DNA from 3 places in the Variovorax rhizosphaerae genome. Region 1 is predicted to be linked to each of the others. Evidence: predicted binding sites of a transcription regulator. Region 1 holds the regulator's gene; each other region holds the start of a gene.
The links. The regulator LexA, encoded in region 1, represses DNA repair genes until DNA is damaged. The targets are predictions, from matches to a motif close to ACTGTATNNNNATACAGT.

Region 1 (7,531 bases):
TGGCGGCGACCAACGCCGACACGACATATGGTCCCACCGGAGTGCCGGTGGTGGCACCGATCGAGATTGCCGCAACGCGCCCGGTCAATACCGAGGAACTGTTCGATGTGCAGCAGCAATCGGACTTCTTCCTGTCGCTGGGCCAGCACGACCAGGCCATCGCTGTGCTGGTGGAACACATCGCGGCCAGCCCGGATACCAGCGCATTGGCTTATCTCGACCTGTTCAAGATCTATCACTCGCTGGGGCGCCGCGACGAGTACGCGAAACTGGCGACAGACTTCGAGCGCGCGTTCAACGCCGAGGTCCCCGAGTTCGATGAATTTTCCCTTGGCGGTCGGGGCCTGGAGCACTACCGCAGTGCGCTCGCCCGCATTGAATCGCAGTGGCCGACAGCCGGAACACTCGCGCTCATCGAGGAACTGGTTTTTCGCAAGCCGGGCGTGCATGAGGACGAGGCCTTCGATCTCGCCGCATACCAGGAACTGCTCTTGCTTTACGCGATTGCCAAGGAAGTCGTCGACCCCGACACGGCACCGGCCCCCATTACGCCGATCCCGTTCGTCGACACCCTGAGCCATGAGACGCAGCCAACGGCGCGCGCCACGCTGATGACAGAGCCGGCCGCCGTGATGGTGATGCCTGCTGCATCGATCCCCGCGCCCGCACTGGCACCGACAAAGTCGCCGTCGATGCCCAACGCACCCATCGAGCCGTTCCCTTCGCTCTACGGCGCGATCGATGCGGGTTTGCATGCCCAGACCGACATCAGTGCGCTGGAGCCGTCGGCGCAGCCGCCCGTCAACCTGGATCTTGCGCAGTTCGACAAGACTGCGTTCGAAACCATCGCCGCGCCCATCGAGGCTCCCGCGCCCACGGCGACCGCCGCGATCGATCCGCACATCATCGACTTCGAGTTGTTCGATCCGGAGACGGAAGCGGAGATCGCCCCGAGGCGCATCATCAAGCGTTGAGTCGGCGCGTAGCGCTGCAGCACTGCGTGGTTGCGCGGCTACGCGCGACTCATTGGGGCCTGGGCAGGCGCTCGACCATGATGCTGAGCGCCATCGCAGCGAGCATGGTGCCAAAGCCGACCCAATGCATCCAGCTTGCAGCATCGTGCGCCAGCAGCCACCCCCCGGTGGCGGCGCCGATGGCTTGCCCGATGAACATGCCGGAGCTGTTCAGCGCCACGGACCCAGGCGCCATCGCTGGCGCCAGTCCGACCAGGCGTGCCTGCTGGGCCGAGTTGGCCGCGAAGCAGCCGAGACCCCAGGGCAACAGCACCAACGCGAAGATCAGGAAATTGATGCCCAGCGGCCATAGCAGCAGGCTCGTCGCCATGAGCATCGTGGTCACCAGGGACGCACGGCCGGCGCCAATGCGGTCGATGTACCGGCTGACCAGCAGGTTTCCGACCAGCCCGCAGGCGCCAAACCAGGCCCACATGAAGCTTTGCGCCGTCGCGTCAGCCCCGAGCTGCAGCTTGAGCAGCGGCGCAAAGTAGGCAAAGAGCACGAACTGGCCGGTGCTCTGCAGTGCGGTGACCATCAGCACGCCCATCAAGGCAGGACTGCGGAAGACCCGCACCCAAGCCGCCCGCGTGAGTGCTGCAGGGCGGATGCCGCCTGGCATGGTCCACCAGATCGAGGCGGCACTGAGAAGTGCGGCCACGGCAATGGCCACGAATGCAGTGCGCCAGCCGTAGTGGCCGCCGAGCCATGCTCCCAGTGGCAAACCCAGCACTGACGCCATCGACCAGCCCAGGAATACGAAGGTCACACCCCGGCCCCGCTGGTCGGCCGGAACCAGCAGGCTCACAGACGCCGCTGCCTGCGCGGTAAATATGGCGGGGGCCAGCATCGTCAGCATGCGTGTGAGCAGCAGGCCGAGGTAGCTCGGCATCAGGGATGCCGCCACATTGCAGACTGCGTACCAGACCATCGTCAGCGCCAGCAGCGCGCGCCGGTCCCACCCCGCCACCAGCGCTGCCAGCAGCGGGGCGCCAAAGCACACGACCAGCGCCCCTGCGGTCATCAACTGACCTGCCGCAGCAACGCTCACGCCAAACGAGGCACTGATCTCATTCAACGTGCCCGCGACCAGCATGACGCCGGTGCCGATGACGAAATTGCCCGCCAGCAACGCCCAAAGCGCGGCCGGGAGGGGAGGGCGAGTCAACGCCGGACCTGTAGAGCGCCAGGATTGACGATGTTGGTCGGACTGCCCTTGATGAAACTGGCGACGTTGTCGAAAGCCTGCCCGAAGTAGAGCTCGTAGCTCTCTTGCTCCACGTAGCCGATGTGTGGCGTGCAGATGCAGTTCTCCAGCCGCAGGAGTGCGTGCCCTTGCAGTGGCGGCTCGCTTTCGAACACGTCGATCGCGGCCAAGCCCGGCCGCCCGCGATTGAGTGCGGCAAGCAGCGCATCGGGTTCGACGAGTTCGGCGCGTGAAGTGTTCACGAACAACGCGGTCGGTTGCATCCGCGACAAATTCGCGAGTGTCACGATGCCGCGTGTCTCTTCCATCAGCCGCAAGTGAACCGACAGCACATCCGACATTTCGAACAGCGCCTCGCGGCTCGGCGCGATCTGCAGTCCGTCGGACCGCGCCCTGGCGCAACTCGCCTCGCGGCCCCAGATGACGACCTGCATGCCGAAGGCCTGCCCGTAGCGTGCAACCAGTTGCCCGATGCGGCCGTAACCCCAGATGCCGAGCGTCTTGCCCTTGAGTACGGACCCCAGGCCGAAGTTTGGCGGCATCGAGGCCGACTTGAGGCCGGACTGCTGCCATGCGCCGTGCTTGAGGTTGCTGATGTACTGTGGAAGCCGACGCATCGCGGACATGATCAATGCCCAGGTCAGCTCCGCTGGTGCCAACGGTGAACCACTGCCCTCAGCCACCGCGATGCCCAGCTCGCTGCATGCGTTCACGTCGATGTGGCTTCCCACCCGGCCGGTTTGCGAAATGAGCTTGAGCTTGGGCAGTTTCTCGACCAACTGCCGCGAGACCTGCGTTCGCTCGCGAATCAGCACGATCACATCGGCGTCTCTCAGTCGCACCGACAACTGCCCGATCCCCTTGACAGTGTTGGTATAGACCTTGGCGGCATAGGCGTCGAGCTTGCTGGCGCAGCGCAATTTGCGCACCGCATCCTGGTAGTCGTCGAGGATCACGATATTCATGGCACGTTATTGTGCCTTGCACCCTCCGAGCGCGTGCGCCGCGTGCCGTACGCCTTCAATGCATCAGTCGCCTGGCGTCATCCGCAGCTTCCAGGGCGGCGAGTCGATCGAGTTCGGCGCAGACGTCGGCCATGCGGCCCGAGATGACGACGCGGCCCGCGCCGTTGGGCGTGTGCTGTGCGTCCAGCACGCGCACTACGCGCAAGGGCCTCGTGGCAGCCGCCGGCTTGTTGGCGGAGGCGCGGACCGTGCATCCGGGGCGGACCGCCACGTAGCGCAGTCCGTCCGCGCGGCGCGCGGGCATCCACCGGGTGGCCAGCGATTGCAGGGGCGTGAAGATTTCGGCCAAGGTCAGAAAAGCGATTCCCATGTGAACTCCAGATTGGTCAGAGGTTGAACACAGGCAGGATTTCTTAAGGTCGACTGCAACAGGGTGATGGCCTCTTCGCCATACGCCCGCCACTTGTTGCATGCGAAATGGGGCTACATCAGCATCGTGTTGCGGATCAGGCCGACGGCCAGGCCTTCGATCTCGAAGGGCTCGCCGGGCTGCACGATGATGGTGGGGTAGTCGGGGTTTTCGGCGTGCAGTTCGATGACCTGCTTGTTCCGCCGCAACCGCTTGACGGTGACTTCGTCGCCGATCCGGGCGACGACGATCTGACCGTTGCGTGCTTCCTTGGTGGATTGCACGGCGAGGAGGTCGCCATCCATGATGCCGGCGTCGCGCATCGACATGCCGCGGACCTTGAGCAGGTAGTCGGGCTGGCGCTGGAACAGCGTGTTCTCGACGTAGTAGGTCTGGTCGATGTGTTCCTGCGCAAGGATGGGGGAGCCCGCTGCAACACGGCCGACCAGCGGCAGCGCGAGTTGCGCCATGCCGGGCAGGCCCAGCGAGTACTGGCTGGAGCGGGTTTCGTTGATGGCGCGGAGCACCTCGCCCTTCAGGCGGATGCCGCGCGAGGTGCCGCTGACCAGTTCGATGACGCCTTTGCGCGCCAGTGCCTGCAGATGCTCCTCGGCTGCGTTGGCGGACTTGAAGCCCAGCTCAGCCGCGATCTCAGCACGTGTCGGCGGCGCTCCAGTGCGTGCAATAGCGCTCTGGATCAAGTCCAGGATCTGCTGTTGCCGGGCGGTAAGCTTGACGGCGAAGTTCGACAGGTTGAGCATGCGCTTGACTCCTTGCGGCACTGGCTGAATATCCAGTAGCTGTATTTTTAACCAGTTTCTGAAAGTTGGCAAGCATGGTGGCGAGTGCAGCAGCGAAGGAGTCGAGGCGTGTGGTGGTGCTCGGCACGGGAGGCACCATTGCCGGTCGTGCGGCGCAGCCTGGCGACAACATCGGGTATACGGCCGCAGAAGTTGGCGTTGCAGAACTGCTCGGCGGCATCGAGGTGGCAGGCGTCACGCTGCACGCGGAGCAGGTGGCGCAGGTCGACAGCAAGGACATGGACTTAGCGATCTGGCAGCGCCTTGCCGCGCGCTGTACGCATTGGCTGGCGCAACCCGATGTGACTGGCGTCGTGATCACGCACGGCACTGACACGCTGGAGGAGACCGCCTTCTTCCTGCATTCGGTGCTGCGCTTGCACAAGCCTGTGGTGCTGACCTGTGCGATGCGCCCGGCGACGTCACTGTCGCCTGATGGACCGCAAAACGTGCGTGATGCGGTGGTGGTTGCTGCGACGGAGGGTGCAGCCGGTGTCGTGGCGGTTTGCGCAGGCGTGATTCACGGGGCCCTCGATGTACAGAAGGTGCACACCTATAGGCTCGATGCCTTCGCCTCCGGTGACGCAGGGCCGATCGGTTACGTCGAGGAGGGCATGGTGCGTTCCGTGCGGAACTGGCCTGCGATGAACACGCAATGGTCGGCGGCAGCCATCGACTCCGTTTCAACTGCGATCGATGCGCCCCGCGTGGAGGTCATCCTGAGCCATGCGGGCGCCAGCGGCGCAATCATTGATGCGTTGGTCGCGCAACGTGCGCTTGAAGGCGCTGGCGCGGTAGGGGGTGTGGTGCTGGCTACGACCGGCAACGGCACGCTGCACCATGCGCTCGAAGCGGCTGCGATGAGGGCGCAGGCGGCCGGCGTCGCGGTGCTGCGAGCCACCCGCTGTGCCAGTGGCCGCATCCTGCCAAAGCCCGGCGACGCCCTGCGCGATGCTGGCGGGCTGAGCCCGGTCAAGGCGCGCATTGCGCTGATGCTCGAGTTGCTGTCTCGTCAGGCGCCGCGCTGACACCGCGCAATGAGAGAGGGGCCAATGTGCGGGCCCCTCGTCACGTTCAGCTGCTCAATGCCGCGAAGGCACGCTGGGTGATGTCGTCGACGCTGCCGACGCCCGCGATGGCGCGGTACTTGGGCGCGGCTGCGGGCTCGGTCGCGGCCCAGTTGGCGTAATAGCTCACCAGCGGACGGGTTTGCTGGCTGTAGACCTCAAGGCGATGGCGCACGGTTTCTTCATTGTCATCGGGGCGCTGGATGAGCGGCTCGCCAGTCACGTCGTCGACGCCTTCGACCTTTGGCGGATTGAACTTGACGTGGTAAGTGCGGCCCGATGCCGAGTGCGAGCGGCGGCCGCTCATGCGTTCGATGATGTCGGAGAAAGGCACCTCGATTTCAAGCACGTAGTCGAGCTTGACACCAGCGGTTTTCATCGCTTCTGCCTGGGGAATGGTGCGTGGGAAGCCATCGAACAGGAAGCCATTGGCGCAATCCGGCTGCGCGATGCGTTCCTTGACGAGATTGATGATCAGGTCGTCGCCGACCAATCCACCGGATTCCATGACCGATTTGGCCTGAAGCCCGAGCGGCGTGCCCGCCTTGACCGCGGCGCGCAGCATGTCGCCCGTCGAGATTTGTGGTATGCCGTACTTCTTGCAAATGAAAGTCGCCTGCGTGCCTTTTCCTGCGCCGGGGGCGCCCAACAAAATCAGTCTCATGGTGTCCTCGAACGGGTTCTTGGGATATCGATTGACACCCCGCGCATGCCGCTTGGACAAGGTCAGGTGTCATGACTGCGTCGAGGATAGCATGGGCATTTGCCACACTTCTGCGGGAAAACCGGCGTCCGCTAAGAGTTTGCAGCGATTCGCGCTCGTACGCGCACCAAGTCCTCGGGCGTGTCGACGCCAGGACCGGGCGCATGGTCGCTTACATGCACCGCAATGCGATGGCCATGCCACATGGCACGCAGTTGTTCGAGCGCTTCGATGGATTCGATGGGGGCCGGAGGCAGGGCCGGAAACCGGCGCACGAATCCGGCTCGATAACCGTAGATGCCGATGTGCCGCAACGGTGCCGGCGATGGCAATTCGTCAAGGGGCTTGGCCGCGAAGCCGTCGCGCCACCACGGTATCGGCGCGCGGCTGAAATAGAGCGCGTGGCCGCGTGCATCGAGCACTGCCTTGACGACGTTCGGATTCAGGAAGTCCTCGGTTGAATCGATGGCATGCACGGCGGTGCTCATCGACGCGTCGGGTTCCTTGGAGAGGGTGATCGCCACGGCGTCGATCAGCGACGGGTCGATCAGGGGCTCGTCGCCCTGCACGTTGACCACGATATCGTCGTCGTCCAGGCCGAGCAGGGTACAGGCCTCTGCCAACCGGTCACTGCCACTCACATGATCCGTGCGGGTGAGGAGCACTTCGACGCCATGGGCGCGGCATGCATCCACGATCCGCGCGTCATCGGCGGCGACTACCACCCGCGCCGCGCCGGACAAATCCGCGCGCTGCGCCACCCGGACCACCATCGGAATCCCGCAGATGTCGGCCAGCGGCTTGTCCGGCAGGCGTGTCGACGCAAGCCGTGCGGGAATGAGAACGACAAAGGGAACACCTGCGCCAGTCGCATGCGCGTTGTCCTTGCGTCCTTCGGCGCGCGCAGTGGCGCCCGGAAGCGGGCTGGCGTTGCTCAAAGCCCCAACTCGTCGTCGGTAAGGGTTCGCGCCTCGTTCTCGAGCAGCACGGGAATGCCGTCGCGCACCGGATAGGCGAGGCGTGCGGAGCGGGAAGAAAGTTCCTGTTTCTCCGGATTCCAGGTCAGCGGCCCCTTGGTCACGGGGCAGACCAGCAATTCAAGCAGCTTGGTGTCCATCGAGCGATGATAGCTTTGCGTCGAGCGCGGCGAAGAACGCGGGCTCGGGTGTGAACACAAGCGGCACGGCCAATGCTTCGGGCGCCACGTGCCAAAGCTTGACTGCGTCCTTCTCGGTGCAGAGGAGGAAATGGCCTCCTGGTGGACGCCGCCAGTCCTCGAAGTCGAAGTGGTCTGGCAGCGGTATGCAGCGCTCGGGCTGGATGCCGCGTGCGCGCAGCATCGCGAAGAAGCCCTCGGGCTTGGCGAT
Region 2 (7,531 bases), on a different contig from region 1:
TGGAACTCCAGACGATCACGTTGACGTTGCCGGTCTCGTCCTCCAACGTGACGAAGATGGTGCCGTTGGCGGTCTGCGGGCGCTGCCGGCCCATGACGATGCCGCAGGCGCGCACGGTGCGGCCGTTGGGCAGGTCACGCAGCTGTTGCGCGCTGAGCAGCTTCATGCGGGCCAGGCGCGGGCGCAGCAGTTCGAGCGGGTGGCGGCGCAGCGTCAGGCGCAGCGACGCGTAGTCGCCGACGATTTCCTCGCCCTCGGGGGCTGGAGGGAGTTCCAGCTTTTCTTCGTGGATGGGCACGCCCTTGAGCAGCGCGGGGGAGCGGCGCTGGGCGGTGGCGTCCCAGACCTGCTGGCGGCGGTGGCCTGACAGCGCCATGAGCGCGTCGGCGCCAGCGAGGGCGGCCATGTCCTTGGCATCGAGTTCGGCGCGCAGGGCGAGGTCTTCGGTGCTGGTGAAGGGTTTGATTTCGCGGGCCTTGAGGAGGCGTTCGGCACCGGCTTCGCTGAGGCCGACGATGCGGCGCAGGCCGAGTCGGACGGCGGGTTGGTGGGGGTTGGCGTGACTCTCACCCCGGCCCTCTCCCGCAGGCGGGAGAGGGAGTGGATGGCGCCCTTGCCCACTCGCGGGAAGGGGCGAAGGGGGAGATCCCTCACCCCGGCCCTCTCCCGCAGGCGGGAGAGGGAGTGAGGATTCCAGCGTGCAATCGTTCTGGCTGAGGGTGACATCGACCGGGCGCACTTCGACGCCATGGCGGCGGGCGTCCTGCACGAGTTGGGAGGGCGAGTAGAAGCCCATCGGCTGCGAGTCGAGCATGGCCGCGAGGAAGCAGGCGGGCTCGTAGTGCTTGAGCCAGCAGCTCACCACCACCAGCAGCGCGAAGCTCGCGGCATGGCTCTCCGGGAAGCCGTATTCGCCGAAGCCCTGGATCTGCTTGAAGATGGCCTCGGCGAAGGCGCGGTCGTAGCCGCGCTCGACCATGCCGTTCACCAAGCGATCGTAGAAGTGGCCGACGCCGCCCTTGCGCTTCCAAGCGGCCATTGCGCGGCGCAGCTTGTCGGCCTCGTCGGCGGTGAACTCGGCGGCGATCATCGCGATCTGCATCACCTGCTCCTGGAAGATCGGCACGCCGAGGGTGCGGCCCAATGCCTTGTGCAGTCCCGGGGGATAGTTGACCAGCTTCGGGTCCTGCCGGCGCTTCAGGTACGGATGCACCATGCCGCCCTGGATCGGCCCCGGCCGCACGATGGCGACCTCGATCACCAGGTCGTAGTAGCAGCGCGGCTTCAGGCGCGGCAGCATCGACATCTGCGCGCGGCTCTCGATCTGGAACACGCCGATGGTGTCGGCTTCGCAGATCATGTCGTAGACCTTCTCGTCGTTGTTCGGGATCTGGTGCATCTCCAGTGACGTGCCGCGCCACTTGTTGACGAAGTCGAGCGCGCGGCGGATGGCGCTCAGCATGCCGAGTGCCAGCACGTCGACCTTGAGCATGCCCATGGCTTCCAGGTCGTCCTTCTCCCACTGGATGACGGAGCGGTCCTTCATCGACGCCTTCTCGACCGGCACCAGCCGCGTGAGCTTGCTCTGCGTGAGCACGAAGCCGCCGACGTGCTGGCTCAGGTGGCGCGGGAAGCCCTTGAGCTGCTGCGTGAGTTCGAGCCACTGGCGCAGCTTGAAGGTGCTTTCGCGCACGCCGGCCGCTTCCATCGCCTGCTCGAGGCGCGCGTCCTGCACATCGTGGTCGAACCAGTGGTGGTCCTTGGCAAAGGCCTCGATGAGACGGTCGTCGATGGCCAGCGCCTTGCCCACGTCGCGCAGGGCGCTGCGGGTGCGCCAGCAGATGACGACGGCGGCGATGGCGGCGCGGTCGCGGCCGTACTTCTCGTAGATGTACTGGATGACCTCCTCGCGCCGCTGGTGCTCGAAGTCGACGTCGATGTCGGGCGGCTCGCGGCGCTCGCGGCTGAGGAAGCGTTCGAACAGCAGGTTGCCGGTCTCGGGGTTGATGGCGGTGATCTGCAGGCAATAGCAGACGGCCGAATTGGCCGAGGAGCCGCGGCCCTGGCAGAGGATGTGCCGCTCGCGAGCGAAGCGGACGATGTCCTCGACGGTGAGGAAGAACATCTCGTACTTCAGCTCGATGATGAGGTCGAGTTCGCGCTGGATCTGGCGGCGGATCTTGTCTTCCACGCCGTTCGGATAGCGGATGCGCGCGCCCTCCCAGGTCTTGCGCACCAGCGTCTGCGTGGGCGTCTCGCCGCCGCCGACGAGTTCGAGCGGGTACTTGTAGTGATCGCGGATGCGTTCGAGGTCGAAGCGGCAGCGCTCCATCACGACCAGCGTGTTGGCCAGCAGTTGCGGCGGGTAGAGGTCGGCCAGGCGCATGCGCGAACGCAGGTGGCGCTCGGCATTGGGCTGCAGTGCGAAGCCGCATTCGCCCACCGGCTTGCCTTCGCGGATGGCGGTGACCACGTCCTGCAGCGGCTTGCGCGAGCGCTTGTGCATGTGCACGTCGCCGGCGGCCACGAGGGGCACGCCGGCCTGCGCGCCGAGTTGCTGCAGCGAGGCGAGCCAGAGGTCGTCGTCGATCTCGTTCTGCAGCGCGACGGCGATCCACAGGTGGGCGCCGAACAATGCGAAGGCGCTGGCTACGTCGGCGCCGACGGCTTCCAGGTCCAGCGCCTCGCCGGGCACACGGCGCGGCACGAACAGCACTTCGCAGTGCTGCAGCGAGGCCACGTCGCTGGTGGCCCAATCCACGCGGTATTCGCCCTTGGGCGCCGAGGTGTTGCGCGCGGCGGTGATGAACTCGCAGAGGTTGCCCCAGCCTTCGAGGTCATGCGCGATCACGACCAGCCTGAAGCGGCCGAAGTCAAACTCGCTGCCGAGCAGTACCCGAAAGCCGGGGTTGCGCGGCAGCTTCGGCTCGTCGGGATGCGTGCGCTCGTACTCGGTGAGCGCCTCGAGGTGATCGCGCAGGCCGACATGCGCGCGCACCACGCCGGCCACCGAGCATTCGTCGGTGAGGGCCAGCGCGCGATAGCCGAGTTGATAGGCGCGCTCGACCAGTTCCTCCGGGCTCGATGCGCCGCGCTGGAAGCTGAAGTTGCTGAGCGAATGCAGTTCGGCGTAATCGGGCAGGCCCGGCACGATGGGGCGCGGGGCGGGCAGATGCAAGGGCTGCGGCTTGCGCGCCTGCAACTGCTTGTCGCTGAGTTCAGGCATAGAGGCCTTGCAGGTACCAGCGCGGCGCCTGGCCCAGGGCAAGCGGGGCGGACAGGCGCTCGCGGTAGACCCACACCAATCCCGCCTCGGGGCTTTCGGCGATGTAGTAGTCGCGCACCGCCGGATGGCCGCCCTCTTCCTCCTTGCCGCCCCACCAGCCGGCCTCCAGCCGCTGTGGACCGCTCAGGCGACGCAGCTTGCCGCGGTAGTAGGGATGGCCGCCGCGAATTTCCAGCGGCAGGGGTTGACGCAGCAGCCAGGGGGGATAGAGGCCATCGGGTTGCAAGGCGGGCTTGGCGGCGGGGGGGCGGCCAAGCGCCGGCTGCCAAGCCTGCATGGCCTCGGGCCGATGGTCGGCCTGCGTCACCGGCACGAGCACCTGCTGCGCGCCGAGCCGTGCGCTGAGGCGTTCGACCAGTTCATGCAGCTTGTCGCCCTTGCGTGAGTCCTCGGGCAGGAAGCTGGTGCTGGTGCCGGCCCATGGCGCAGTCTCCAGCGTGCGCAGGCGCAGCCAGCTCGCAGGGGCGGCGAGCTGGGTGAGCGCGAGTTTCTCGCTCATCAGGCGACGCAGGTGCGCCATGTCCTGCGTGGGCTGTGCCGTGCGCACGGTGATGTGCTGGTGCGGTGGCAGGTCGACGCCGTTGAAGCGCTTGAGGTCGAGCGTCCATTCCAGTTCCAGCGCGACCGCGCCGCGCTGGCGGCCGCGCAGCCAGATCTGCAGGGCGGACAGCAGGCGGTTGGCCGACCACATGAGCTCGGGCGCGGTTTCGGCGAGCGCGGGCAGTTCCAGCTTCTGCTCGAACACGTCGGGCAGCGTGAGCCAGGTGTGCTGGTCGGGGCGCAGGCCCCAGGCGATGTCCAGGGCTTCGCGCAGGGTCATGCGATCCCGGGCCGAACCCTTCACTGCGCTTGCATCGAAACGCCGCGCCAGCCCGCCACGCGGCAACGCCGCGACATCGCCCCAGGTCTGGCAGCCAAGACGGGCCAGCACGTCGAGGTGCGGTTGCGCCGCGCTGAGGGTGTCGAGCGGCAAGGCGGCCGGCACATCGGCGGGCGGCTTCTGGCCGCGGGCGAACATGCGAAGGCGGGCCAGCGCGATGAGGCTGGTAGCGCCGTGAACCCGCTGCAAGCGCGCTTCTGACGGATTCGACGCGGCAATCTGGCGCATCAACGAAAGTCGGCCACCCCACAGGCGTTCGCAGGCAGAGACTTCGAGCAGCAAGCCTTCGTCCAGCCAGGTGACGCGCGGCGTGAATTGCAGCGCCCACCAGCCGAGCGCATCCCGAGGAAGACCTGGCTCAGGCGACCAGCGCAGGGCGATCCAGTGCACGGTGCACCCCCTTCCCCAAAACGCCCGGCACTTCGAGTCCTCGCTGCCTCCCGAGAGCGATGCTCACCACCGTCGCCCCCGCCTCCACCGCCACTCCGCCCAGTTGCTGCAGCCGCGCCTTGCGGCGCATCTGGCTGGCGGCCAACAGTGCCGTCATGCGCCCATTGCGCGCTGGCAGCGTGAGGGGCGCCGCGAGTGGCGGACCGCGGCGCTTGAGGAGCTGGACCTGCATCCGGCCTTCCGATTCCGGCACCACCTGCAGGCGCAGCCGCGCAGGCGAAGCGTTCTGAGCCACGGACTCCGGCCGGAACACGAACAGCAGCCCTTCATGCTGCGCAGCCGCCAGTTGCAGCCGCCGCAACTCACCCACCCGCGCCTGCGGCAGCCAGGCCAGCACAGCCGCGATGTCGGCGCAACGCAGCGCCTGCTCGCAGGCCCACAGGCGGGCGCCCGCGGCCTCCCCCTGGATCCACATCAAGGCCTCCACCGGCAAGCCCCCGGCCGCAAGCGCCGGCCCGAAGGGCTCCTGCGGCGCACCGATCAACACGACCGGCCCGCCGCGCGCCTGCACCGCCTGCGCCAGCGCGGGCAGCAGCAACTGCCAGACGTGGGCCTCGGGCGCGGACTGGAGCACCTCCGTCATCGCGCCGACGGGCCAGCCACCGCCGGGTAACTGCGCATCCAGGGCGGCGTGGCCGGTGGCGACAATCTGAGCGTCAGCGCCGCCGAGTTCGTCGCCGCGCCAGACGTTGTGACGCCCGGAAGTCAAGAAAGGGTCGAGGGAAAGGAGGCCCATGATGGAATCGATAGCTGTATTTTTATACAGTATTTCGAGCCGCCGGGTTTTTCTTTTTTGACAGTTCCGTCGAGCCCGGGAGGTCGACACAAGGGTATACCCTTACAAGTCTTACAATCACTACTGACCCACCGGTCAGTTTTGGCACAGATGTTGCAACCAGATGTGTCGCGTCCTACAGCGCTTTCTCAATATCTCCAACAACAGTTCCCCGATGAAATTCAAAGCAGCCTCCGCGCTCGCCGCCCTCGCCTTCGCCAGTTCCTTCGCCCACGCCGACTTCTTCGACTGGAGCGACACCTCCGTCGGCTACCGCTATGGCACCCAGTTCCGCGAGCCCTACAACAAGCAGGACATCGCCAAGAACATCGTCAACTTCACGCATGCCGACGGTTTCAAGTACGGCACCAACTACCTCAACATCGACGTGCTGAAGTCCGACAGCAAGGACAGCGATGCGACCGAGACCTACATCGTCTACCGCAACACGCTCGACCTCGCCAAGATCACCGGCAGCAGCTTCGCCTTCGGCCCGGTGCGCGGCCTGGGCATCACCAGCGGCTTCGACTGGAACCACAAGAACGACCCCGGCTACGCCTCGCGCAAGCAGATGGTCGTGCTCGGCCCGACGGTCATGATGGACGTGCCCGGCTTCCTCAACATCGGCGTGCTGGCCCTGTGGGAAAGCAACGAGCCGAACAGCATCGACCGCCGCTACTACTACAAGACGCACCCGGCCCTGAGCGTGACCTGGGCGATCCCGCTGGGCGACACCAACCTGTCCTTCGAGGGCTACCTGAACTGGATCGCGGCCAAGGGCCCGGACGAGTTCGGCAACCCGACGCGGCCGGAAACCAACTTCGACGGCATCCTCTGGTACGACGCGGGCGTGCCGCTGAACTGGGGCAAGAACAAGTTCCGCGTGGGCCTGGAATACCAGTACTGGCGCAACAAGTTCGGCAACCCGAGCAGCGTCCCGGGCTCGCTCGCCAAGACGCCGCAGATCCGCGCCGAATACCACTTCTAAGCGCCAACACGTATGCCGTCCGTGCTGTTCGGGAGCACCCGTGGAACCGGCTTTGCCGGGCCACTGGGTGCGCCCCCTCGAGGGGGAGGCGCCGCAGGCGCTTCGGGGGTGGGTCAATACAGACCCTATGAAAGCGGCGTGACCCGCTTCCTATAATTCGACGCGAAAAATCGGTTCAATTCCGCTGCGGCGGCACAGTGCGAAGGGCACTTCATGGAAGCGTGGTTCAGTTCGGAAATGCAGCCGATTTGCCAGTCCCCGATGTTCGTTTCCGACGATCCCGACGTGGTCAAGCAGCAGACCGCCGGCGCCTTCAAGGAACATGACCTGATCTGGGGCAAGGGCCGGGTCGATGCGGCACTGTTCGGTGCGCATGTCGGCTCGCTTTCTTTCTTCGTTCTTCAATACGGCGCGGCAGTGCGCATCGAGCCGGGGCAGCTCGATGGCTTTGTGCTGTTCCAGGTGCCGCTGGCGGGCTCCGCGGAGATTCGCGTGGACGGCAAGCCGGTGGCCGCAACGCCCAGCACCGGCGCGGTGATCTCGCCCAGCCTCGGCCTGGAGCTCGATTGGCACGAAGGCTGCCGCCAATTGCTCGTGAAGATCCCGCGGGAACGGGTGGAGACCACCTGCCGCAACCTTCTCGACGACGAAGTGGCCAGTCCGATCGAGTTCGACCCGGAACTGCAACTCGACAACGATGCAGGCCGCAGTTGGCAGCACCAGCTCGCCAGCCACTTCTGCAACTTGCACATGCCTTCGCAGGCGCTTGCACCTCAACTGCTGCCGGTACAGGAAGAAGCGCTGATCCATCATCTGCTGCTGCGCCAGCGCAGCAACTATTCGGCGCGCCTGTCGCAGTCGCAACGCGCCGCCGCGCCGCGCCAGGTGCGCGCGGCACAGCATTTCATCCACGCACGCCTGTATGAAACGCTCACGCTGGAGATGGTCGCCAACGCCAGCGGCGCCAGCGTTCGCAGCCTCTGCCTGGCCTTCCAGAAGCACCTGCAGCAGTCGCCGATGGCCTATGTGCGCACCGCCAGGCTGGAGCGGGCGCGGCAAGACCTGCTGGGCGCCCCACCGGGGGCGCAGGTCACGGACATCGCGCTGCGCTGGGGCTTCAATCACGTGGGGCGCTTCAGCACGGCCTATCGC
Region 3 (7,531 bases), on a different contig from region 1:
GGTACGGCGGCTTGGCGCCCCACCAGCCCTTCCATTCGAGATCGGGCCAAGGTCCCCGGATGGGCCCGAACATGTTCCTGCCAAGGATCCAGGCGCCGAGATTGGCAAAGCCCCTCGCGGCAAAGTCATCATCGACGCCCGTGCTTCCGTCATCGCGTCCGAAGAGCTGGCGCTGGAACGTGCGCGTGGGAAACACCCAGGCGTGCAGTTCGCCGCCGTTGCGGCCCAGCGGGTTGTCCAGGGACTGGTCCGTCCCCGCGCCGTAGCCATCCAGCGAAACGGAAAAACTGGCGACCCTGAGTTTCGACATGTATTGTTTCCTGAGACGCGCCACATAGCGCAAGACGCATCTTGCCCCTTCGTGAAACACCGCGGAACCGGCTTCGCCGGGCCGCTGGTGTTGCCCCCGGGCAGGGGGTGAGAGCCGCAAAGCGGCGACCTGGGGGCGAGCCTAGCTCAACCAGCCCTTGCGCCCGAAATACCACATCGGCACCAGCGCACTCGCCGCCATCATGATCACCACGTACGGATACGACAGCTGCCCCAGGAACTGCAGTTCCGGAAACTGCATGTTCATGCCGTAGATGCTGGCCACCAGCGTCGGCGGCAGCAGCGCCACGCTGGCGACCGAGAAGATCTTGATGATCTTGTTCTGGTTGATGTTGATGAAACCGACGGTTGCATCCATCAGGAAGTTGATCTTGTCAAAGAGGAAGGCCGTGTGGTTGTCCAGCGACTCGATGTCGCGCAGGATCTGCCGCGCCTCCTCGAACTGTTCTGCGCTCAGCATCTTGCTGCGCATCATGAAGCTCACCGCGCGGCGCGTGTCCATCACGTTGCGGCGGATGCGGCTGTTCAGGTCTTCGTGGCGCGCGATCTCGCCGAGCACCTCGCTGGCCAATGCATCGGTCATGTTGCCGCGCAGCACCTTCTCGCTGACCTTCTTCAGGTCGTCGTAAATGTTCTCCAGCGTATCGGCGGAGTATTCGGCGTCGGCGTCGAACAGCTTCAGCAAGACTTCCTTCGCGTCCTCGATCAGTCCCGGCGCGCGCCGCGCGCGCATGCGCACCAGGCGGAACACCGGCACATCCTCGTCATGGATCGAGAACAGCACGCCACGGCTGCGCAACTCGGCGTTGTGCTGGTTCAGGATGAAGGCGACACGCACCGAGCGCGGGTCCTCGCTGTCATCGATCAGGAAGTCGCTGCGAATGTGCAGCTCGCCATTGTCTTCCTCGTAGAAACGGGCCGATTCCTCGATGTCCTCGTCCATCGCGTCCTCGGGAATCGACAGCCCGTAGTACTGCTTTACCCAACGCTTTTCCTCGACCGATGGCGACTCCAGGTCGACCCAGATCGGCTGGAACCGGGACAGCTCTTCCAGCGACTCGATTTCTTCCTGGACGAGTCGCCCGTTGGCGAGCGTGAAGATATTCAGCATGCCGTGGATTATCAGTTGCGCGTCTTGGGTCCAAGTGGCTTTGCCATCTCGACTCAATCCCCCGCGGGGGCGGGCTGGGCGCAGCCCGGCCTGGGGGCTCTTGGGTCTCACGCCACAACATGCGGCGCGGGAGCCTCGCCAGGTCCGATGCAGGAGGCGTGGCAAGTCCTGCTTGCAGGACGGGGCCAGCGCCCAGCGCGAATGCTCGGCGACAGACGAGATCCTGGCCGCGCCCCCGCCTCTTTTGTTGGCTGGATGGATGTACAGTCTCATTCCATGTCGCCGACCGCCGAAGCCCCATCCCTGGCCGCCGAAACGCCTGCACAACGCTTGGCTTCGGTGCTGGCCGTGCTCAATGGCGAGCAACGCGCCGCCGTCACGCATGCCGGCCCCGAGCCGCTGCTGGTCATCGCGGGGGCCGGATCGGGCAAGACCAGCACGCTGGCCCATCGCGTCGCTCACCTGATTGCCAAGGGTGCGGACCCGCAACGCATCCTGCTGCTGACCTTCTCGCGCCGCGCCGCCCAGGAGATGGAGAAACGTGCCGGACAGGTGGTGGCACGCGTGCTGGGCCTGCGCTCCGAGGCCCCGCCGGCCTTGCCCTGGGCCGGCACCTTCCACGGCATCGGCGCGCGCCTGCTGCGCGAACATGCGGCACAGATCGGGCTGGACGAGAACTTCACCATCCACGACCGCGGCGATGCCGAAGACCTCATGGGCCTGGTGCGGCACGAGATCGGCCTGTCCGCCAGCACGCGACGCTTCCCGCGCAAGGGCACCTGCCTCGCCATCTATTCGCGCTGCGTCAACACGCGCGAGCCGCTGGAAGACGTGCTCAAGCACACCTTCCCCTGGTGCGCAGAATGGGCGGCGGAATTCAAGCGCCTGTTCGGCTGCTACGTCGAGGCCAAGCAGCAGCAGAACCTGCTCGACTACGACGACCTGTTGCTGTGCTGGGCCGAGATGATGAGCGAGCCGTCGCTGGCCGAACTCGTCGGCTCGCGCTTCGACCATGTGCTGGTCGACGAATACCAGGACACCAACCGCCTGCAGGCCGCGATCCTGATCGCGCTCAAACCCGATGGCCGCGGCCTCACCGTGGTGGGCGACGACGCGCAGTCCATCTATTCCTTCCGCGGCGCGACGGTGCGCAACATCCTCGACTTCCCGGGCCAGTTCTCGCAGCCGGCGCGCATTGTCACGCTGGAGCGCAACTACCGCTCGACCCAGCCGATCCTCGACGTGTCGAACGCCGTCATCGCGCATGCCGCCGAGCGCCATGCCAAGACCCTTTGGACCGACAAGCCATCCGCCGGGCAGCCGCAGCTGGTGCTGGTGCCTGACGAGGCGCAGCAGGCCAGTTGGGTGTGCGATCGCATCCTCGCGCACCGGGAGGGCGGCCTGGCGCTGAAGTCGCAAGCCGTGCTGTTCCGCACCTCCAGCCACAGCGCCGCGTTGGAACTCGAACTGGCGCGCCGCAACATCCCTTTCGTGAAGTACGGCGGGCTCAAATTCCTGGAAGCAGCCCACGTCAAGGACCTGCTGGCCGTGCTGCGCTTCGTGCAGAACCCGCGCGGCCGAATGGCGGGCTTTCGGGTGACTCAGCTCATTCCGGGCATTGGCCCCGCCACCTCGTCCCGCCTGCTCGACGCCATGGGCGAGGCGGCAGAACCCGCGGCAGTCGTGCGAGATTTTCAGCCGCCTCCGAGCGCTCGCGCGGAATGGCAGCGTTTTGCCGACATTTACGCGGCGTTGCGAGCCCCCGTATTGCCCTGGCCCGCGGATATGGAACTGGCGCTGCGCTGGTACCTGCCTCACCTCGAGCGCTTGCACGACGATGCCGGCGTGCGCCGTGGCGATCTCGAACAATTGGCCCGCTTGGCGTCAGGCTATGCATCGCGTGAAAGTTTCCTTACGGAACTTACGCTCGACCCGCCCGCGGCCACCAGCGACCGTCCCGGCCCGCCCCTGCTCGACGAAGACTATCTGATTCTTTCGACCATCCATTCGGCAAAAGGCCAGGAATGGCGATCGGTGCATGTGCTCAATGTGGTGGATGGCTGCATGCCGGCCGACGTGGCTCAAGGCGCGGCCGAACTGGAGGAGGAACGCCGGTTGCTCTACGTCGCAATGACCCGTGCGCGCGACCATTTGCACCTGGTCGTGCCACACCGGTTCTACGTGACCCAGCAGGCCGCAAGGGCTGACCGCCATGTGTACGCCGGACGTACGCGTTTCATCGATACGGCCGACGCCGCGCGCTTCGATCACGTCACCTGGCCGCCGCCGCCCGAGCGTCCGGTCTTCGTGCCGCCGACAGCCGCTGCCATCGACCTTCGAAACCGCCTTCGCAACGCCTGGCGCTAGCGCCGCTGCGTGGTGGTGGCGCGAAGTGAATAAAAACGCACTACCTCGTTTTGAAACTGTTGGTAACTACCTGCAGCGCGTGCAATCCATCACTGAAATCGGGACATTCCGGGGATTGCAATTCGATGACGCGGGGGGCATAGTGAACCGGACCCCTCGCGGGTTTCTTCAACCACCGCTCTATTCCCATCCCTTCCACACCTCTTTTTCCGCTTCTTTCCCGTCCCTTCCCATCCCCATCCCATGTTGTTCCCGTGGCCCCGTTCTCAGCCGAGGCGAGGTCCTTTTCACCAACGGTCTATCCCAGGAGGTCATTCATGAATCTGACGATCAGCGGTCATCACCTCGACGTCACTCCAGCATTGCGCAGCTATGTCACTAGCAAGCTTGATCGGATCACCCGCCACTTCGACCAGGTGGTCGATGTCAAGGTGCTGCTAACGGTTGAAAAGCAGAAGGAAAAGGAGCGCAGGCAACGGGCCGAGTGCAACATTCATGTGAAGGGCAATGACATGTTCGCCGAGTCGAGCCACGCTGATCTCTATGCTGCCGTCGATGAACTGGTCGACAAGCTGGACCGACAGGTCGTCCGCCACAAGGATCGACTGCAGGACCACCATCACGCGGCGCCCAAGCGCATCATGTAATACTTACTGTTTCGAGCCACTGAACGTGGCTCAGGGCAAACACTCTTGCGGGCCGCCTTCGGGTGGCCCTTTGCTTTTTGCAGGGTCGGTGCATAATCGCCGTCGCCCTGCCCCAAACATGAATCGCCTCGCGTCCATCCTGCCGCCCGCTCAAGTCCTTGTGAGCGTCGACGCTACCAGCAAGAAACGTGCCTTTGAAGAGGCCGGCTTGCTGTTCGAAAACCTCCATGGCCTCGGCCGCGCCCTGATCACCGACAGCCTGTTCGCGCGCGAACGGCTCGGCTCGACCGGGCTCGGACATGGCGTGGCGATACCGCACGGACGCATCAAGGGCCTCAAGGCGCCGATGGCGGCCGTGTTCCAGCTCGCCGATCCGATCGGCTTCGACGCACCGGACGAGCAACCCGTCGTGCTGCTGATCTTCCTTCTCGTGCCGGAAGCGGCCACGCAAAAGCACCTCGAGATCCTCTCCGAGATCGCCGAACTGCTGAGCGATTCCGGCCTGCGCGAGAAGATCAAGTCCAGCACCGATGCCAGCGCACTGCATGCGTTGATCGCCGGCTGGCAGTCCGCGCAAGTCGCCTGACTTTTCGCTCGCTGGGAGGGCTCCGCGACAAAGCGTGTCGCGCCTCCGCGCGCCACCCGATCCATGCCTGCGGCCCCGGGCGGCCAGTTTCACGGTATTCGCTGTATTCTTGGACCGACTGGCAAGAGCGACCCCAATTTCCAATGAAGCACACAGTCATCAGCGCGGACGCGATGTTCGAGGAATTTCGCGGTTCGCTACGCTGGGAGTGGCTGGCGGGACTGGGCGCATCGGAGCGGCAGTTCGAATCGGATGTGATCAGCCGGGCGCAATCGGCCGCCGACCTGGTCGGCTACCTCAACTACATCCACCCGTACCGCGTGCAGATTCTTGGTATGCGCGAGGTGGCTTACCTCACGCGCGGCACCAAGGAAGACTGCGCCCGGCGGATTGCGCGCATCGTCACGCTGGAGCCGCCCATGCTGGTGCTGGCCGACGGCCAGGCCGCACCGGACGAATTGCTGTCGATCTGCGAGCGCGCGCAACTGCCGCTGTTTGCCACGCGCGAGTCCTCGGCCTTCGTGATCGACCTGCTGCGCGCCTACCTGTCCAAGCACTTCGCCGAACGCACCTCGATGCACGGTGTGTTCATGGACATCCTGGGCATGGGCGTGCTGATCACGGGCGAATCAGGGCTCGGAAAGAGCGAGTTGGGCCTGGAACTCATCTCGCGCGGCAACGGGCTCGTGGCCGACGATGCGGTGGATGTGTTTCGCATCAATCAGAACACCATCGAGGGCCGCTGCCCCGAATTGCTGCAGAACCTGCTGGAAGTGCGTGGCATCGGCCTGCTCGACATCCGCGCGATCTTCGGCGAGACGGCGGTGCGGCGACGGATGCGGCTCAAGCTGATCGTGCACCTGGTGCGGCGCGACAGCTTCGAGCGCGACTACGAACGCATGCCGTCGGCGCCGCTGACGCAGGACGTGCTGGGCGTGCCGGTGCGCAAGGTCATCATCCAGGTGGTGGCCGGGCGCAACATCGCCGTGCTGGTGGAGGCGGCGGTGCGCAATTCGATTCTGCAGTTGCGCGGCATCGACACGTATGCCGATTTCGTCGCGCGTCACCACAAGGCGATGGAAAGCGGCCTGGCGGACTGAGGCCTGTTCACGCTGGCAGCGGTTCGCAGCGTCAGGAAGCTAGCGGTCTGTTCCAGGAACACCGCGGAACCGGCTTCGCCGGGCCGCTGATGTTGCCCCCGGTAGGGGGTTGGAGGAGCGACCCACAGGGGCGCGGATCCTGGGGGCGAGCGACAGTTACCTGCGGGCGGTGCAGTCGGCGCAGAGGCCGTAGAGCGACATGGCATGGTCCTGCAGGATCCAGCCCTTGTCCTTGGCGACCATCTGCTGGCGGCGCTCGATCTCGGGGTCGTAGAACTCCTCGACCTTGCCGCATCCGGTGCAGATCAGGTGGTCGTGGTGCTTGCCTTCGTTCAGCTCGTAGACCGCCTTGCCGCTCTCGAAGTGGCTGCGCTCCAGGATGCCGGCCTGCTCGAACTGCGTCAGCACGCGGTACACGGTGGCCAGGCCGATGTCGGAATGCTCGTTGAGCAGCACGCGGAAAACGTCTTCCGCCGTCATGTGCCGCTGCCCGCCGGACTGGAAGATCTCCAGGATCTTCAGGCGCGGGAGCGTGGCCTTGAGGCCGGTGTTCTTCAGTTCTTCGATGTTGGCCATGGTGGTTTCTGTGATGGCCGTGCGGACCGGGTCCGCCGGGGGCCAGCCGCTACAATGGTTCGATCATATCGCTACCCTTTCTCCCCATGCCCGTCATCCCCCTTTGCCGATCGGGCGCGCTGGCCGCTGCTGTGCTGACGTGCCTGAGCCTGGCCGCTTGCAGCAGCGTTGCGGACAGCACGCGCGGCGCGCTCACGGCGGTCACGCCTTACAAGGTCGAAGTGGTGCAGGGCAATTTCGTGTCCAAGGAACAGGTCGGCGCGCTCCGCCCGGGCATGTCCCGCCAGCAGGTGCGCGACATCCTCGGCACCTCGCTGCTCACGGACGTGTTCCATTCCAACCGCTGGGATTACGTCTTCACGATCCGGCGCCAGGGCGTCGAGCCGCAGCAGCGTCGCCTGACGCTGTTCTTCAACGGTGAACTGCTGCAGCGCTTCGAAGGCGACGACATGCCCAGCGAGGAAGAGTTCGTCGCCACGCTCGACACCCGGCGCAAGAGCGGCAAGGTGCCTGAGCTTGAGGTTCCCGAAGACAAGCTCAAGAAGATTGCGCCGGCCGAGCCGGAAAAGCCCGCTGGCGAGGCCGCCAAGCGTCCGCCGCTGCCGGCCAGCTATCCTCCACTCGAATCGACGGGTCGCTGATGCATCGCATTGCCATTGCCGGCGCGTCCGGCCGCATGGGGCGCATGCTGATCGAGGGCGTTCGCGGCGCCGACGACTGCCAGCTTGCCGGTGCGCTCGACATTGCCGCCAGTCCGGCCATCGGCACCGATGCCGGCGCCTTTCTTGGTTTCAACACCGGCGTCCCGATCGTG

Region 2: a site for LexA is predicted at 5,366-5,383, ahead of imuA (translesion DNA synthesis-associated protein ImuA). Genes of this name have one in related genera too.
Region 3: a site for LexA is predicted at 1,692-1,709, ahead of WKW82_RS34265 (ATP-dependent helicase). Genes of this name have one in related genera too.

What each region holds. Positions count from the first base shown of each region.
Region 1 covers NZ_JBBKZT010000007.1:30,804-38,334, forward strand. The annotation lists gene WKW82_RS15745 (tetratricopeptide repeat protein) at 1-974, shown strand, start outside; gene WKW82_RS15750 (MFS transporter) at 1,024-2,181, opposite strand; gene WKW82_RS15755 (D-2-hydroxyacid dehydrogenase family protein) at 2,178-3,185, opposite strand; gene WKW82_RS15760 (hypothetical protein) at 3,241-3,555, opposite strand; gene lexA (transcriptional repressor LexA) at 3,669-4,355, opposite strand; gene WKW82_RS15770 (asparaginase) at 4,430-5,422, shown strand; gene adk (adenylate kinase) at 5,469-6,125, opposite strand; gene kdsB (3-deoxy-manno-octulosonate cytidylyltransferase) at 6,257-7,003, opposite strand; gene WKW82_RS15785 (Trm112 family protein) at 7,099-7,281, opposite strand; gene lpxK (tetraacyldisaccharide 4'-kinase) at 7,262-7,531, opposite strand, start outside.
Region 2 covers NZ_JBBKZT010000005.1:428,634-436,164, reverse strand. The annotation lists gene WKW82_RS13490 (error-prone DNA polymerase) at 1-3,226, opposite strand, end outside; gene WKW82_RS13485 (DNA polymerase Y subunit UmuC family protein) at 3,219-4,556, opposite strand; gene imuA (translesion DNA synthesis-associated protein ImuA) at 4,525-5,352, opposite strand; gene WKW82_RS13475 (outer envelope protein) at 5,567-6,379, shown strand; gene WKW82_RS13470 (AraC family transcriptional regulator) at 6,593-7,531, shown strand, end outside.
Region 3 covers NZ_JBBKZT010000026.1:67,913-75,443, reverse strand. The annotation lists gene WKW82_RS34275 (dihydrofolate reductase family protein) at 1-310, opposite strand, end outside; gene corA (magnesium/cobalt transporter CorA) at 452-1,441, opposite strand; gene WKW82_RS34265 (ATP-dependent helicase) at 1,718-3,808, shown strand; gene hpf (ribosome hibernation-promoting factor, HPF/YfiA family) at 4,126-4,455, shown strand; gene WKW82_RS34255 (PTS sugar transporter subunit IIA) at 4,574-5,041, shown strand; gene hprK (HPr(Ser) kinase/phosphatase) at 5,185-6,141, shown strand; gene fur (ferric iron uptake transcriptional regulator) at 6,298-6,717, opposite strand; gene WKW82_RS34240 (outer membrane protein assembly factor BamE) at 6,804-7,358, shown strand; gene dapB (4-hydroxy-tetrahydrodipicolinate reductase) at 7,358-7,531, shown strand, end outside.